DNA from 4 places in the Priestia sp. YIM B13490 genome. Region 4 is predicted to be linked to each of the others. Evidence: riboswitches for the same ligand, from Rfam matches in the RefSeq annotation. Region 4 holds a riboswitch; each other region holds the start of a gene.
What was found. A riboswitch is a leader RNA that binds a small molecule or an ion and turns the genes downstream of it on or off. The one in region 4 is predicted to bind S-adenosylmethionine.
Positions count from the first base shown of each region.

Region 1: another riboswitch for S-adenosylmethionine. It lies ahead of ACFX4R_RS19640 (methionine ABC transporter ATP-binding protein); the one in region 4 lies ahead of mtnW (2,3-diketo-5-methylthiopentyl-1-phosphate enolase).
Region 2: another riboswitch for S-adenosylmethionine. It lies ahead of ACFX4R_RS06065 (trans-sulfuration enzyme family protein); the one in region 4 lies ahead of mtnW (2,3-diketo-5-methylthiopentyl-1-phosphate enolase).
Region 3: another riboswitch for S-adenosylmethionine. It lies ahead of metK (methionine adenosyltransferase); the one in region 4 lies ahead of mtnW (2,3-diketo-5-methylthiopentyl-1-phosphate enolase).

Region 1 covers NZ_JBHZOT010000006.1:299,866-304,122, reverse strand. The annotation lists gene ACFX4R_RS19645 (methionine ABC transporter permease) at 1-626, opposite strand, end outside; gene ACFX4R_RS19640 (methionine ABC transporter ATP-binding protein) at 619-1,644, opposite strand; SAM riboswitch class I at 1,776-1,883, opposite strand; gene ACFX4R_RS19635 (thioredoxin family protein) at 2,064-2,363, opposite strand; gene ACFX4R_RS19630 (toprim domain-containing protein) at 2,378-2,728, opposite strand; gene ACFX4R_RS19625 (YusG family protein) at 2,910-3,155, opposite strand; gene gcvH (glycine cleavage system protein GcvH) at 3,235-3,618, opposite strand; gene ACFX4R_RS19615 (arsenate reductase family protein) at 3,754-4,110, opposite strand; gene ACFX4R_RS19610 (acyl-CoA dehydrogenase family protein) at 4,226-4,257, opposite strand, start outside.
Region 2 covers NZ_JBHZOT010000002.1:125,673-129,929, forward strand. The annotation lists gene ACFX4R_RS06060 (trans-sulfuration enzyme family protein) at 1-585, opposite strand, end outside; gene ACFX4R_RS06065 (trans-sulfuration enzyme family protein) at 569-1,714, opposite strand; SAM riboswitch class I at 1,786-1,903, opposite strand; gene ACFX4R_RS06070 (hypothetical protein) at 2,070-2,732, opposite strand; gene ACFX4R_RS06075 (spore coat protein) at 2,802-3,896, opposite strand; gene ACFX4R_RS06080 (CotH kinase family protein) at 4,126-4,257, opposite strand, start outside.
Region 3 covers NZ_JBHZOT010000004.1:337,437-341,693, forward strand. The annotation lists gene ACFX4R_RS16050 (glycosyltransferase family 4 protein) at 1-1,080, shown strand, start outside; gene metK (methionine adenosyltransferase) at 1,113-2,315, opposite strand; SAM riboswitch class I at 2,448-2,565, opposite strand; gene pckA (phosphoenolpyruvate carboxykinase (ATP)) at 2,940-4,257, shown strand, end outside.
Region 4 covers NZ_JBHZOT010000002.1:284,198-288,454, reverse strand. The annotation lists gene ACFX4R_RS06905 (carbon-nitrogen family hydrolase) at 1-322, opposite strand, end outside; gene ACFX4R_RS06900 (pyridoxal phosphate-dependent aminotransferase) at 435-1,607, shown strand; SAM riboswitch class I at 1,738-1,844, shown strand; gene mtnW (2,3-diketo-5-methylthiopentyl-1-phosphate enolase) at 1,925-3,169, shown strand; gene ACFX4R_RS06890 (2-hydroxy-3-keto-5-methylthiopentenyl-1-phosphate phosphatase) at 3,166-3,831, shown strand; gene ACFX4R_RS06885 (methylthioribulose 1-phosphate dehydratase) at 3,828-4,257, shown strand, end outside.

The DNA of each region.
Region 1 (4,257 bases), on a different contig from region 4:
TGGATAATAAATACAATAATCAAAATTAAGATCGTAGCAGCTAGCGTTACATCATTATGACTGCGCTGGAATCCTTCTAAATATGCAAGATTCCCAAGACCTCCAGCTCCAATCACACCCGCCATTGCCGTATAGCCGACTAGCGCAATCGTTGTTACCGTCAAACCAGAAATTAAAGCTGGCAGCGATTCAGGTAACAGCACTTTAAAGATAATAGTGCTTGTTGTTGCTCCCATTGATTTAGCAGCTTCAATAACACCTTTATCAATTTCACGCAGACCAATTTCTACAAGACGCGCATAAAATGGTGCTGCTCCCACAATTAAAGCAGGTAACGCTGCATTAGCGCCTAAAATACTTCCTACCAATGCTTTGGTAAATGGAATCAGTAAAACAATTAAAATAATGAATGGAATGGAACGAAAGATATTTACAACTGCTGACACAATGGCATATAAAGGTTTGTTTTGCCAGAGCTGTCCTTTGGACGTTAAAAATAAAAGCAAGCCCAATAAAATACCTAGAACAAACGTGGCTATAACTGAAATAGCCGTCATATATAGTGTTTCATTTGTCGCTTGAATAAAATCATCTAAAATAACGTTCGGAAATAGTTTCTCAAGCATTTGTCATTACCTCCACTTCTACCTGCTGCTCATGAATGTATGCAATGACTTTTTCAACTTCTGTTAATTCTCCGTCTAAATGAACGAACAACGTCCCGTATGAACCTGTTTGTGTATGAGAAATCTTTCCTTGCAAAATATTAATCGTTACATCAAACTGTTTTAAAATCGTTGTAATGAGCGGTTGCTCTGCTTTTCCGCCAACAAACGTAAGCTGAATAATTTGCCCGCTTGGATATAACCCCTGTACTTGTTCAATTGTTTCAAACGTTTCTTCTGGTTCAGAAATCTGTTGAACGAACCGTTTTGTAATCGGCTGCTTAGGTTTTCTGAATACTTCTAGCACTTGTCCTTCTTCTACCACTGCCCCATTTTCCATAACGGCTACCCGATGACAAATTTTACGAATAACATGCATTTCATGAGTAATCAATACAATGGTTAACCCTAGCTTCTCATTAATATCTACTAACAGATCTAAAATGGAATCTGTCGTTTGAGGATCAAGCGCTGATGTTGCTTCATCACACAGCAATACTTTTGGGTTATTGGCTAGCGCTCGAGCAATACCAACACGCTGCTTTTGTCCACCGCTAAGCTGTGATGGATAAGCATTTTCACGCCCTTCAAGCCCGACTAACTTGATAAGCTCGTCTACTCGTTTCATTCTTTTTTCTTTTGAGATCCCTGCTATTTCTAACGGAAAAGCAATATTTTCTCGCACCGTACGCGACCACAAGATATTAAAGTGCTGAAATACCATACTAATTTCTTGTCTAGCTTTTCTGAGTTTTCCGCCTTTAATTTTTCCAATATCATTACCTGCTACTTCGACCGTTCCTGTCGTTGGTGTTTCTAACCCGTTTAGCAAGCGAATTAAAGAACTTTTCCCCGCTCCGCTATAACCAATAATTCCGTAAATTTCACCTTGGTTAACGGTTAGATTCACATTATCAACAGCTGTTATTTGACCACTTTTGGCCTGATAAATTTTTGTAACGTCTGTTAATGTAATCATATTTCTTCACCTTCTTTAGTAAAAACTTAATTATGTTAGGTTGCCCTATAGGATGAAAAAGCCGTAAAACAATTTTCCCCATCAAAAAAGCCTCTCTGCGCATGACAGAAAGGCTCGATATTTAATCCTTTCTCTCATCTTTCAAAGCACATAGCTTTGCAGGAATTGGCACCATTTCAGTTAGTCTGACGGTTGCCGGGTTTCACAGGGCTCAGTCCCTCCACCTCTCTTGATAAGAGTTCGCAACAATTATTTTGTTTTTGGGAAATATTCATTCATTTATGAACATTCATGAGTGTGATTTTAGCATGTGTCAGATAGGCTGTCAACAGGTTTTGTTCTTGGGATAATATCCCAAGATTCCAACAGCCCCAACGGTTCACTCTCTTTCAATTTCTTCATTTTAAACAAACGTTTGATTATCGAAGCTCTTCAAGTACGTGCTCGATGGAATGAAACGCATAGAGTTTTTTTACCATTTCGCCATTTTTCACTTCAATCAAACAAGGTACACTTTCAATTGAAAATATTTCTGCTTTTGAAGGCATATAATTTAAATTGCTCATTCCGATGGTCACACCGGGCAGCATCGCTTCTGCTACGGTTAACATTTTTTTTGCCAGCTGACATGTCCCGCAAAAAGGTGTATGGAAAAAGATAAACGTTCTTTGTCCTTCTTTTAACTGATCTTCAAGCTGTTTTTCGCTCCATTCTTGCATGTTGCTCATTCCTTTTATGTTAAAAATTCTGCATTAACATCGATATTGGCACTCAGTAATACTGTTGCTATGTGATGTCTAGGGGCGGCAGCAACCTCTCGGTACATTTTATCAATATATAGATGCTCTGCTTCCGGAAGCTCTCGTTTAAATTGTTTTCTTAGCTTATTCCCTGAATCATCAGAGTCAACAAGTATGTATACCTCTTTGTTAAACGTACAGTCAATAATTTCATCCAGCTTTGATAAACTAATCGTACCGTTTGTACAGATAATTTCAATTGGTTCTCGAATGATATCTTGGATACGCTTTTTATCTGATTTTCCTTCGACAATAATTACTTTTTCAATTTCAATTAGCCCCATTTTCATCACCCATAATCGTCAGTTGTATAGTAACATCATTTCTTTATGCTATACAATATTCGTTAATGTATCACAGTTCACCTGTTTTTTAAAAGAAATTTGCAAGAAAGAACTGTTTTAAAAAGCAGCTTAGGCCATATTGTTTCCATAAGACAAGAAAAACAGTGGCAGTTGCCACTGTTTAGCACCATCCTGCTTCTTCGTCGCAGTCTGTATATTTTTGCGTTTCACCTTGTTTTTGTACATCCGTATATTGATAGAACTTATTATTTTCTTGCGAATAACCTTCTTCAAAGCGGTATTCATTGCCGCTTGTTCCGTAACTAACTTCACCAATTGGCTGCTTATCAACATATAATTTCATACCGCCGTCATGAAATTTAGCTGTAACGCGATCTGTAACGTCCATTTTTTGTTTTTCAAACATAAAAAGACACTCCTTTAGCTTGTTTACTAATAGAGTGTCCAGTCAAAAACTTTTCATAAAGACAATTTATGGAGGAATATTATCCTTCGTTTGTCATTTCTTCGTATTGCTCTGCTGTCATTAGCTTATCTACTTGAGAAGCATCAGACGGTTTGATTGTAATCATCCATGCTTCTTCGTATGGAGATTCATTAACAAGTTCAGGGCTATCGCTTAAGTTGTCGTTTACTGCTACAACTTCACCGCTAATTGGTGCGTAAAGCTCAGAAACTGTTTTTACTGATTCAACGCTGCCAAACGGCTCGTCAGCTTCTACTGTTGCTCCTACTTCTGGCAGTTCAACGAATACGATGTCGCCAAGCTCAGCTTGAGCGAAATGCGTAATACCTACGCGGACAACGTCTCCTTCTGTTTTTACCCATTCATGCTCTTCAGAATAACGCAAATCTTTTGGTGTACTCATCTTAATCCCTCCAAAATATGTATCGTAATTTGTTTATATAAAAAGCGCCTTCAACGTGGAGAACACTTTCTACAACCTAAAATAACTTCCTATTAACAGTGTAACGTAAAAGGTAAAAATTTTCTATTTGAAAACTTACTTCCACACGTCCTCAAACTGCTCTTCTTTGAAACCAAGCGTTACTTTTTGTCCATCTGTTAGCAGCGGACGCTTAATTAACATGCCATCTGACGCAAGAATCGACAGAAGTTCATCTTCACTCGCACTGCTTACTTTATCTTTAAGTCCTAATTCGCGATATTTTTTACCGCTTGTATTAAAGAATTTTTTTAATTCTAAGCCGCTGTTCTGATAATAAGATTGCAGCTGCTCTTTTGTTGGCGGGTTTTCTACAATATGGATTTCTTCATACGCTACTCCGTTATCATCCAGCCTCTTCTTGGCTTTTCGGCACGTACCACACTTTGGATATGAATAAAAAAATAATGACATTTCGTCAACCACCCTTTATTTTAAGCTTTTTTCGTATTTTAACACATCCTTTATCATTTACCTAGATAGAGGCTTCTTAAACAAAAAGGAGCTCGTAAAACGAGCTCCTTTTCCCTTAAACTGTGAACTTCTCTACTTCTAGGAGCG
Region 2 (4,257 bases), 160 kb from region 4:
AATATTTACACCAAGGTCAATCGGCTGCTGTAGATAAGGTGTTAAAAACGTGTTATCCACAATTGTAAGGAGGTTGCGCTCCTTCGCCAAACTTGCTACTGCTTTAATATCCGTTACCTGTAAAAATGGATTTGAAGGGCTTTCGATATAAATAGCCTTCGTATCTTTTGTGATAGCTTCTTCTACTTTCTCAACCTTCGTTGTATCAACAAAAGTTGTTTTGATACCAAACTTTGAAAATAATCGTGTTAATACACGATATGTCCCGCCGTACGTATCATGTGAAACTAAAATTTCATCCCCTGATTCAAAAATAGATAACACCGATGAGATAGCAGCCATACCTGATGAAAAAGCAAAACCAGCGTATCCATTTTCTAGCTGAGCAATGGTGTTTTCTAAAGCCTCACGAGTTGGATTTCCTGAACGAGAATAGTCATAGCGGCCGTTGTTCGTCTCATCTTCTTGGTTAAATGTAGATACCTGATAAATAGGTACGTTAACCGCTCCAAAATGACCGTCAATTCCTGTATTTGCATGAATTAAGTTCGTACCAAATCTATGTTTATTATTGTTGGTATGCATCAAATGCCTCCTTCAAATCTTTAATTAAATCATCTGCGTGCTCAATTCCAACTGATAACCGCAGTAAACAGTTTGTTACTCCGACACGATTTCGAATTTCTTCCGGAATATCAGCATGTGTTTGACGAGCTGGGAATGTCATTAAACTTTCCACGCCTCCTAAGCTTTCTGCAAATGTAATAACTTTGACATTTTCTAAAAGTACTGACACGATGTCAGGGTGTGAGACAGCAAAAGAAATCATGCCTCCAAATCCAGTTGCTTGTTTCTTCATGATTTCATAGCCTGGATGTGTTTCAAGACCAGCGTAATACACTTTTTCCACGAGATCATGAGCAGTAAGCCAATTTGCAATTTTCAGTGCATTTTCATTATGCTTTTCCATACGAAGCGCTAGCGTTTTAACACCGCGTAATAACAGCCAGCTATCCTGTGGACCTAAGATTGCCCCAGCTGCATTTTGATAAAAACGAATTTTCTCTCCTAAGCTACTACATCGAGCGACTACAAGACCAGCAACTACATCATTATGACCCCCAATGTATTTGCTTGCACTATGTATCACAATATCTGCTCCAAGCTCTAAAGGACGCTGATAATAAGGGGACATGAAGGTATTGTCAACGATGGTAAGCAAATCATGCTGTTTAGCTAACGCAATTGCTTCTGGCAAATCAGTCACGTGCATCATTGGATTCGTAGGTGTTTCAATAAATAAAGCTTTCGTATTGGGACGAAGCGCATCTTTTACTTGTTCGAGATGGGCTGTGTTGACGTACGAAACAGTAATTCCTTGCTCTGAAAAAATTTCATTTAGTACTCGGTACGTTCCTCCGTATAAATCCTCTGATACAATTAAATGATCTCCGTTTTTAAATAGTGCTAAAACTGCCATTACACCCGCCATTCCTGAAGCGAATGCTACTCCTACTTCTCCTTTTTCCAAAGCAGCAATTGCTTCTTCCAATGCTGTACGAGTAGGATTTGCCGTACGTGCATAGTCAAATCCTGTACTTTGCCCTAAAGCAGGATGAGCAAATGTTGATGCTTGGTAAATGGGGGTTGTAATAGAACCTGTTGAAGGGTCACGACCTACTCCTGAACGAACTAATAAAGTTTCAATTTTCATCTATTTCTCTCCTTAACTCAAAATAAAAAACACTCTTCACAGATGGAAGAGTGTTCGTTTATACACGATTTCTCTCATCTGTTAGAACAATACTGATGTTCCACAGGAATTAGCACCGTTCAAATGAATGTTTCATTTGATGGTTGCCGGGCATCGCAGGGCCAGTCCCTCCGCCACTCTGGATAAGAGTTCTATATAATTGTTGGTGGTTAACGTTTGTTGTTAATAACTTTAATAAAGATTTTCTATATTGTCAACATAATTTTCTAAAAAATTTAAATCGTCTCATTTGTTTATTCAATATACTTGTCCTGATAAACACATAAAAAAAGAGACGAAAGCGAGGTCTCTTTTTTTAAGGCAAGTGTACAGATTTTACGTGAGCTAACTTCCAATACATACTTTCTCCATTTGCCGTAATTAGTTCAACAATATTATTAGAAACTTCTTTAAGTACGCCAATCTTTTCTGATTGATCCCCTAAATCTAATACGACCAGCTGATTTTCATATTTTTTAAGCTGCTCTTCAAAGTTTCTGACAAAAGGTGCAGAGGCGGGCCTTACGGGGAGCTCTTTGTCACTTAAAGAATAAGGGGTTAACTCATTACTGTAAGGGGTAAGCCATTTCAAATGATGCAGAGAAACAAAGACATTTTTATACACTGGAGAATAAAACACAAGATAATCATTCAGCACGCTTGTGATATAGCCATGCAATGATTTCCCTCCCGTTACATAAATTTCAATAAATTTCCCTTTTGCCTGCTGTAAAATATTACGATAAGAAATCCGCTGACTTTCTTCTATCAAATTCTCTTCTATTTCACGTAAAACCGTATAGTCTTCTTCGGATACTTCCCGCAAACGATGCATGTGTAAAAGAGGAATATACAAATAATCATGTCCATTATACAAAACCATAATATCTAATCCAAGATCAATAAGTCTGCCAACAAATCTCGTTTTACCTGAAATATCCAACTCCACAATTTTATTGATATAATGATTCATACTCATACTCATTCTCCTCCTTTTTCCTATATGTTAGAAAAGGTGCTTTATAAGCACCTTTTATGTTCCATTTCATCATGCTTTCCAACGATAATTTTTCGTTTTAATAACTTTCTCGGCCGGTGCTGAAGAGCGTGAACCCGTACGGCGTCCTCGAGAGCGATCGTCTGTGCGTCCACCCGTACGGCGTCCTCCCGAGCGATCGTCTGTGCGTCCACCCGTGCGGCGTCCTCCCGAGCGATCGTCTGTGCGTCCACCCGTGCGGCGTCCTGTACGTTCTCCCGTACGGCTTCCTGTACGTTCTTCTGTAGACTTCGCAGCTTCAGCCTCTCCATTTTCTTCTGTTTCTTCATTATTTTGATTGTTATCGTTTTGCTTAAAAGCCCCTTTTGCTCCCACACAAATGGTTTTAACGTGTCTTGGCTGTAAGCGTAATACTTGATTATTCTGCACAAGTGTAAATGTACCATTTCGGCTTTGTACTAACACGCCCTCTACAGCTTCAGGTCCTCCATTATTGATTGATACCCATTTATGAGAAAGGTGGGCAAAAAGATCGTTAAAGCTTTTGGATTTCATATATTCTGGTTCTTGGCTCACTAAGAGTTCATTTGCAGATTGACTAGTTTGATCTCCGTTGTTGTTTTGATATTCACTCACACTCTTAACGTGTTCAGTATTAATATAGACGACACCGTCGTCCTCTGTGAGTAATACTATATAAGCAGATTCAAATGAACCTAAGACATCAAGAAGCTGACCTGCTTTTTTCTCAGGTCCACCTTGGTTAACCTGCACATATTTAGTTTTCATCAATGATAAAGTTGTAGCAAAAGTTTTTCCTCGATATAATTCTAATTCTGCGCTAATTCCAGTAAACGTTTGTGCCGAATTTGACATAGTATCTTCAGTGATACTTTTTACATGCGCTAAGTGATAATATACAAGTGTATATTCTTGTTGATTATTATTTTGGTTGTTTTGGTTGTTTTGGTTGTTATTTTCACCATTATTGTTATTATTGTTATTGTTGCTTTCCACTGCTAAGATTAAATAATCTGATTGCACGTCAACCAAATAACCTGTTTTAGATTCAGGTCCTCCACGATAAACGGTCACCACTCTTCCTTTTAGGGGTTTGAAGTGAGAAGAATAGCCTTTATCAGGCATTTGTATATTTCGGCTGCGTTTTTGGCTTGATTTTTGGCGTGGATTTTGATTTTGCCCTTGTTCTTGGCCATAGTAATAGTTACTCATTGTTTTTCCTCCTTATTAGTTATCCTTATTGGTCATTCATACTGTATATATACGTATCATGTACAGCTATTGATTTCCTGCATTTGCCTATTATTAACAAAATCCACTGTTGCCTATAAATTGCCTATAAATCTACCTCTTTTTAAAGAGTCAAAAGGTTATTTTCAATATATGCTGTTCGTTCTTTTATAAAAGACAGCATAAATTCCGGTTCTTTGTGAAATTGTTCCAAGTTATCTTTTACGTAAGGATCTTTTAATACATAAGGAGCAAT
Region 3 (4,257 bases), on a different contig from region 4:
CAGTTTACCCAGTATGTCAAATCAAAGCAAATTCCCATCCAGGTATTTGCTCCTGAATTTGCTCATGATCAGTCATTTTCAACGTATGTTCACCGTTCGCCCAGCATGCCGTTTTTCCTTTATCCAAACAGCCGCTTTTCATTGCCAAACGTTCTAAAAATTAAAAAGCAGCTGCAGGAATTCAATCCTTCTATTATTCATTTGGCCACTCCTTTTACAATGGGGCTTTGCGGCTCCTATTACGGGAAAAGATTAGGTTTTCCTCTTGTCGGCTCTTATCATACCAATTTTGCTGATTATTTATCTCACTATGAACTTGAAAAAATGCGTGTACCACTGCAAAAATATATGAAATGGTTTTATAAACCTGTACAAAAAATATTCGCTCCCTCTGAAGTGACCAAACAGCAGCTAGAAGAACAAGGGTTTCACAACGTATCTATTTGGTCGCGAGGAGTAAATCATAAATTATTTCACCCCCACTATGACCGCTTTGATATTCGTATTAAATATAATATTAAAAAGCCCTACATTTTAACGTATGTAGGAAGATTAGCTAAAGAAAAGAACGCTGATTTTTTAATAAAAATCGCACGATCTCTACCGGATCATATCCGCCATCAAATTCACTGGGTTATTGTGGGAGACGGCCCTTTAAAAGAACAAATGCAGCAGCAAGCATCTGAGCATATGACATTTACAGGCTTCCTTGAAGGTAAGCAACTTGCTCATATCTATTCATCATCTGATTTGTTTGTTTTTCCTTCGGAAACAGAAACCTTCGGAAATGTTGTACTGGAGTCTCTTGCTTCTGGAACTCCTGTAGTGGCAGCAAATGCAGGAGGAGTTAAACAGATGGTTCAGCACGGGCGAAACGGCTACCTTTGCAAACCTCACTCCTTAGAAGAATTCAGTTCGGCTATTACAGGTTTACTCGATGATTTGCACCAGCGGCTTCACTTTGGCCATGCAGCGAGACACTATGCTCTTACTCAATCATGGGACGCCATTTTTCAGCATTTGCTTTCAGAATATGAAGGTGTCGTAGAAAAATCTGCTGCAGATATTCAATGGGCATAAAAAAAATCTCCGTTTTCACGGAGATTTTTTTATTATTTAGCTAAAGCTTGAGTTTTTAATGCTTCCGCTTTGTCTGTGAACTCCCAAGGAAGCTCCACGTCCGTACGACCAAAGTGGCCGTAAGCTGCTGTTTGCTTATAAATTGGGCGACGTAAATCAAGCATTTTAATGATGCCCGCTGGACGTAGGTCAAAGTTTTTGCGTACTACGTCTACTAGTACTTCTTCAGAAACTTTTCCTGTACCGAATGTATCAATTGAAATAGATACTGGTTGTGCAACACCAATTGCATATGCTAGTTGTACTTCACATTTATCAGCAAGATCAGCTGCTACAATGTTTTTCGCAACATAACGAGCTGCATAAGCTGCTGAACGGTCTACTTTTGTTGCGTCCTTACCAGAGAATGCACCGCCGCCATGACGAGCATATCCGCCGTAAGTATCAACGATAATTTTACGACCAGTTAAACCAGCATCTCCTTGAGGACCGCCGATTACGAAACGTCCTGTTGGGTTAATGAAATACTTTGTATTTTCATCAATTAACTCGTTTGGAACAACTGGATTAATAACATATTCTTTTAAGTTACGTTGAATTTGCTCTAACGTTACTTCTGGATGATGCTGAGTTGAAATAACAATTGTATCGATGCGAACAGGTTTGTTGTTTTCATCATATTCAACTGTTACTTGTGTTTTACCATCCGGGCGAAGGTAAGGAAGAATTTCTTCTTTACGTACTTCTGTTAGACGGCGAGCAAGTTTATGAGCTAATGAAATTGGAAGAGGCATTAATTCTTTTGTTTCGTTACATGCATAACCAAACATTAAGCCTTGGTCTCCAGCTCCGATTGCTTCGATTTCTTCATCTGACATTTGACCTTCACGTGCTTCTAACGCTTGGTCTACACCAGCAGCGATATCAGCTGACTGCTCGTCGATAGATGTTAATACTGCACAAGTTTCAGCATCAAATCCGTATTTTGCACGAGTATAGCCAATTCCTTTAATTGTTTCACGAACTGTTTTAGGAATATCCACGTAAGTAGAAGTTGTAATTTCACCACTTACTAAAACTAAACCAGTTGTTACGCTTGTTTCACAAGCAACACGAGCATTTGGATCCTTTGCTAGGATAGCATCAAGAATTGAGTCAGAAATTTGGTCACAAATTTTATCGGGATGTCCCTCTGTAACAGATTCTGACGTGAACAGACGACGTTGTGTTGACATCAGTTTTCCTCCTTATAAATACGATACATTGTGATACGGTACTCATTCCCTTATTTTCATTACACGTTAAAAAATATAAAAAAACCTTTCCTTGTATCGAGGAAAGGTATCAAATTCTACATAAGCCTTTCACTCTTATCGATCAAGGTTGTGCCCTTGCATCAGGTTAGCACCTTATCGTCTACACAAAAAAATGACGATGGTTGCTGGGTTTCATAGGGCCTGTCCCTCCACCAGCTCGGGATAAGAGAGTATCCGTTCAAGGACATATAATACATGAAAAAGCGCTTCACTGTCAACAACATTCAAATGGAAATCATCTCTTTATTTTTGAATCTGTTTTAATGTAACATACTCAAATTCCGAAATAGTACACCTTATTAAGAATCATCACTAAGTTTAGTTAATAAGACAGATCAAAATGAGGCTTTCACTTAAAATAGCTTCACTTTTTTCGCTCCTAGCACATATACATGTGTCTAAAATAGGTATAACGTACATTTTTTTATAATACACAAACATTTTTAGTTAAATAGTATAGAATAATTAAATAAATGTGTTATACTAATTATAAATTTCAAACATTAATGAATAAATAATAGCTAAAAAAGGAAGGTAGTGCACATGAGTACTGTTGATATGTCTATCGAATTAAATGGTTTGCTTCAATTAAAAACAACAAAACACCAATTATCTGTTCCACAACTTGTTGAAAAAATTCTAGCTCGACGCGAAGGAACGCTGACTTCTACAGGTGCTGTGTCAGTCGAAACCGGAAAATATACAGGTCGCTCTCCTTTAGATAAATTTATTGTAAGCGATGCTGTGTCTTCAAAAACGGTTGAATGGGGACCTGTCAATCAGCCAATTTCTGCTCAGCGATTCGATGCGCTATACAAAAAAGTCTTAACCCACTTAAAGAAGCAGGATGAACTTTTTGTTTTTAATGGATATGCTGGAGCTGATAAAAAGTATCAGTTACCAATTCAAGTAGTTAATGAATTTGCATGGCACAACCTATTCGCTCAGCAGTTATTCATTCGCCCTTCAGCCGAACAAAAAACAAATGATGATGTGAAGCCGTTTACAATTGTAGCAGCTCCAACGTTCAAAGCTGATCCTGAAACAGACGGGACGAATTCTGAAACCTTCATTATTCTTTCGTTAGAGCGACGCATTGTGCTAATTGGAGGAACTGAATACGCTGGTGAAATGAAAAAATCTATTTTCTCAGTGATGAACTTCTTACTTCCTCAAAACAATATTCTATCCATGCACTGTTCTGCTAACGTAGGAGAAGAAGGTGACGTTGCATTATTCTTTGGTTTATCTGGAACGGGTAAAACAACGCTTTCTGCTGATGCAAACCGTCGTTTAATCGGAGATGACGAGCACGGTTGGTCAAGCTCTGGTGTATTTAATATTGAAGGAGGATGCTACGCGAAGTGCATTCAGCTTTCCGAAGAAAAAGAACCGCAAATCTTCAATGCAATTCGCTTCGGCGCCGTACTGGAAAATGTAGTGTTAAATCAAAATACGAAAGTAGCAGATTACAATGATAATAGTTTAACAGAGAATACTCGTGCCGCTTATTCAATTGACTCTATTGATAATACGGTATTGCCAAGCGTTGCCGGGCACCCTACAGCTATTGTCTTTTTAACTGCTGATGCTTTCGGTGTCTTACCTCCAATCAGCAAGCTTACAAAAGAACAAGCAATGTACCATTTTCTGAGCGGGTACACTAGTAAGTTAGCTGGAACAGAGCGCGGCGTAACATCGCCACAGGCTACTTTCTCTACATGCTTTGGTGAGCCTTTCTTACCTCTTGCTCCAACAACTTATGCAGAAATGCTAGGAAAGAAAATCGATGAACATAATGTAAATGTCTACCTTGTAAATACTGGATGGACCGGCGGTGAATACGGGGTGGGCGAACGAA
Region 4 (4,257 bases):
ATACTTCACGACCTTTTCGGTCAAAAATATACATCGTATTCGTGACGCCTTGCTCTGTTTTTTTCGCGATCGAACCTGCCACAATATTTACTTCGTTCGTTTTAGCAAACTGAGAGATTAATTGCTTGGCTTGCTGTCCTTCATCATCTGCAATTTCGTCTAGCCGCGTCAAATCATAAGCTGTATCCCATAGCTCAGGAAGCACAAGGATATCAGGGTTTTCTTTCAGGGCTTCCGTCATTTTTTGTTCGATATATTTTCGGTTTTTAGTTGGGTTTCCAAACGCAATATCAAGCTGCAAACACGTAATTTTTACACTCACTTTATCATCCGTCCTTTTTTTAGTAGTTGAAAAAAATGACTTTACAAGTTGAGTATTACAATATATTATTTGTGACTAGAATTTCAAGAATTTTTTGAGAAGGTGTGCGATGATGAAACAATTTGAGCAATCGGAACTATTAAAAAGTTTACCAAAACAATTTTTTGCATCACTTGTGGGCAAGGTAGGAAAAGTAATGGCCCAAGGGCACGACGTTATTAACTTAGGACAGGGAAATCCTGATCAGCCTACTCCTTCACATATTGTAGGAACACTGCAAAAAGCAAGTGCTAATCCTATGCATCATAAGTATTCTCCATTTCGGGGGCACCAGTTTTTAAAAGAGGCCGTTGCGACTTTTTATAAACGAGAATATGGCGTTGATGTAGATCCTGAAAAAGAAGTAGCTATTTTATTTGGCGGAAAGGGTGGACTTGTTGAAATCCCGCAGTGCTTGTTAAATCCTGGAGATACGGTGCTGGTTCCGGATCCTGGGTATCCTGATTACTGGTCTGGAGTAGAGCTTGCAAAAGCCAAGATGGAAGTGATGCCTCTCACGGCTGAAAATCATTTTCTACCCGTATACGAAGAGATAAGTGAACGTGCTAAAGAACAGGCAAAGCTCATGTTTTTAAACTATCCGAATAATCCTACTGGTGCAGTGGCAACGGCAGAATTTTTTGAAGACACCGTGGCGTTTGCTGCCAAGCACGATATTTGTGTGGTACACGACTTTGCTTACGGAGCAATTGGGTTTGATGGTAAAAAGCCAATCAGTTTTTTACAGACTCCTGGTGCAAAAGAGACGGGAATTGAAATTTATACTCTTTCTAAAACGTATAACATGGCGGGATGGCGAGTTGGATTTGCTGTAGGAAATGAAAGTGTAGTAGAAGCTATTAATCTTCTTCAAGATCATATGTATGTCAGTCTCTTTGGGGCGGTTCAAGAGGCAGCAGCCGCAGCTCTGTTGGAATCTCAACAATGTGTGAATGATTTAGTTAAGCGCTATGAATCTAGACGCAATACCTTTATTCAAGGGCTTCGAGAAATTGGTTGGGATGTTACATCTCCAGCAGGCTCCTTTTTTGCATGGCTAAAAGTTCCTCAAGGATATACTTCCGAACAGTTTTCAGATTTACTCCTTGAAAAAGCCCACGTTGTAGTTGCTCCTGGTGTAGGCTTTGGAACATATGGTGAAGGCTATGTGCGCGTAGGACTGCTGACGGATGAAGAACGAATGAGAGAAGCTGTATCTCGAATAAAAAAATTAAATTTATTTTAAAAACGCATTGACAATCCTTTTTGAGTTGGCTTAATATGTAAGAAGTTAACGAGATTAATAACCGATAAATCCTAGCGGTATTTTTTATTTAGTATATAATCTACGAATTCAATTTAAATAAATAGCAACTTTCTTATTAAGAGTAGGTGGAGGGACTAGCCCGATGAAGCCCGGCAACCGACTTAACGCATGTTAAGCACGGTGCTAATTCTTGCAGCAGCAGCTGAGAGATAAGAAGAGCAACGAAAGCCTCTTCTTAATCACAGAAGAGGCTTTTTTTATTAACGATATTAAACAGCAAGGGAGTTTTTAGCATAATGAGCGAAATCGTTGCAAGCTACTTACTACATGATAATAAAGGGAATTTTCATAAAAAAGCGGAAGGAATTGCTTTAGGACTAACCGTCGGCTCATGGACAGATCTGCCGCTTTTAGATCAGCAACAGCTTCAAAAGCATAAAGGGCGCGTCGTGTCCGTAACTGAGCTTCAAGATTGCGAACGTGTAAACGGATATTTAGGCGGAGAAATTAAGCAGGCTATTGTCAAAATTGCTTATCCAACTGCCAACTTTTCAAGAGATTTACCGGCTATTTTAGTTACGGTTTTCGGAAAACTATCACTTGATGGAAAAGTGAAATTATTAGACTTGGATTTTCCTGATGAATTATTAGCTGAATTCCCAGGACCGCGCTTTGGAATAGAAGGTATCCGAGAGAAACTAGGCGTTTATGACCGTCCGCTTGTGATGAGTATTTTTAAAGGCGTGATTGGAAGAGATATGACGTACTTAACAACTCAGCTTCGTGAGCAAGCGCTTGGCGGAGTGGATTTGGTTAAAGACGACGAGATTTTGTTTGATAGTGAACGAACACCTTTTGAAGCTCGCGTTACAGAAGGGAAAAAAGTACTGAATGAAGTATACGAAAAAACGGGACACCGCACGCTGTATGCTGTTAATTTAACGGGACGAACGTTTGAGTTAAAAGAAAAAGCGAGAAAAGCAGCTGAGCTAGGAGCCGATGCTCTTTTATTCAACGTATTTGCTTACGGGTTAGACGTACTGCAGGCACTTCGAGAAGACGATGAAATTAACTTGCCGATTATGGCACACCCAGCTGTTAGCGGAGCGCTTACGCCATCAGAGTTTTACGGTTTTTCAAATTCATTGCTGCTTGGAAAGCTATTGCGTTTAGCCGGAGCAGATTTCTCACTGTTTCCATCACCATACGGAAGCGTAGCGCTTTCTCTTGAAGATACGACAGGCATTGCCTACGAATTAACGCGTCCTGTATACAAATATAAGCAGTCTTTCCCTGTTCCTTCAGCAGGAATTCATCCTGGAATGGTACCGCAGCTTGTGAAGGACTTTGGAATCGACAGCATTATTAATGCAGGAGGCGGAGTTCACGGTCATCCAGACGGAGCTATCGGAGGAGGAAAAGCCTTCCGTGCGGCGATAGATGCAGTACTCTCTCATCAAACACTAGCCGAAAAAGCTGAAGAATCAAAAGAGTTGCAAAAAGCTTTGCAACTATGGGGAACAGTAGAGGTGAAAGCATGACATCGTTAAAAATCTTTTGTGACTTTGATGGAACAATTACAAATAGCGATAACATTATTGCTATTATGAAACAATTTGCTCCTCCGGAGTGGGAAAGTATTAAAGACGACGTGTTGGCACAGCGCGTCTCCATTCAAGAAGGAGTTGGGCAAATGTTTGCCTTGCTCCCCGTGGAATTAAAAGAAGATATTATTTCTTATATTTTAGAGACGTCTGCTATTCGAGATGGATTTGATGATTTTATTGCCTATACAAAAGAGCACCATATTCCGCTTTATATTGTAAGCGGAGGAATTGACTTTTTTGTAAAACCACTTTTGGGAAATCGAGTTGCAGAGGAAATGCTCTACTGCAACGGATCTGATTTTTCCGGTGAGCATATTTCCATTACGTGGCCTCATACATGTGATAAACAGTGTACAAATGACTGCGGCTGCTGTAAGCCAACGATTATTCGCCATCTTGCAGATGAAAGAGATCATACGGTTGTTATTGGCGATTCCATTACGGATTTGCAGGCTGCCAAATTAGCTGATACGGTCATTGCACGTGACTTTTTAATTGAAAAATGTGAAGAGCTATCTCTACCGTATCGTCCTTTTTCTACTTTTTATGATGTCATTCATCATTTACAAGAATTAACAGAAGAGGTGAAAGCATGAGTATCATGGCTCAGCAGCGATTACACGAGCTTGCGGATATAAAAGATGAGCTGGCAGAGCGTGATTGGTTCTTTGGTACAAGCGGAAACTTAGCAATTAAAGTGGACCAAAACCCGACAACTTTCTTTGTATCAGCAAGTGGAAAAGATAAACGAAAACGTACAAATGAAGATTTTTTATTAGTTGATCAATACGGAAAGCCTGCAGAAGACACGCATTTAAAGCCTTCTGCTGAAACGCTTCTGCACGTTAAGATTTACAATTTAACGAATGCTGGGTGCAGCCTTCATGTACATACAATCGACAACAACGTGATCTCTGAACTGTACGGAGATGAAGGCGTTATTTCATTCAAAGGTCAAGAAATTATTAAGGCGCTAGGTATTTGGGAAGAAGATGCGGAAATTACTGTTCCGATTATTCCGA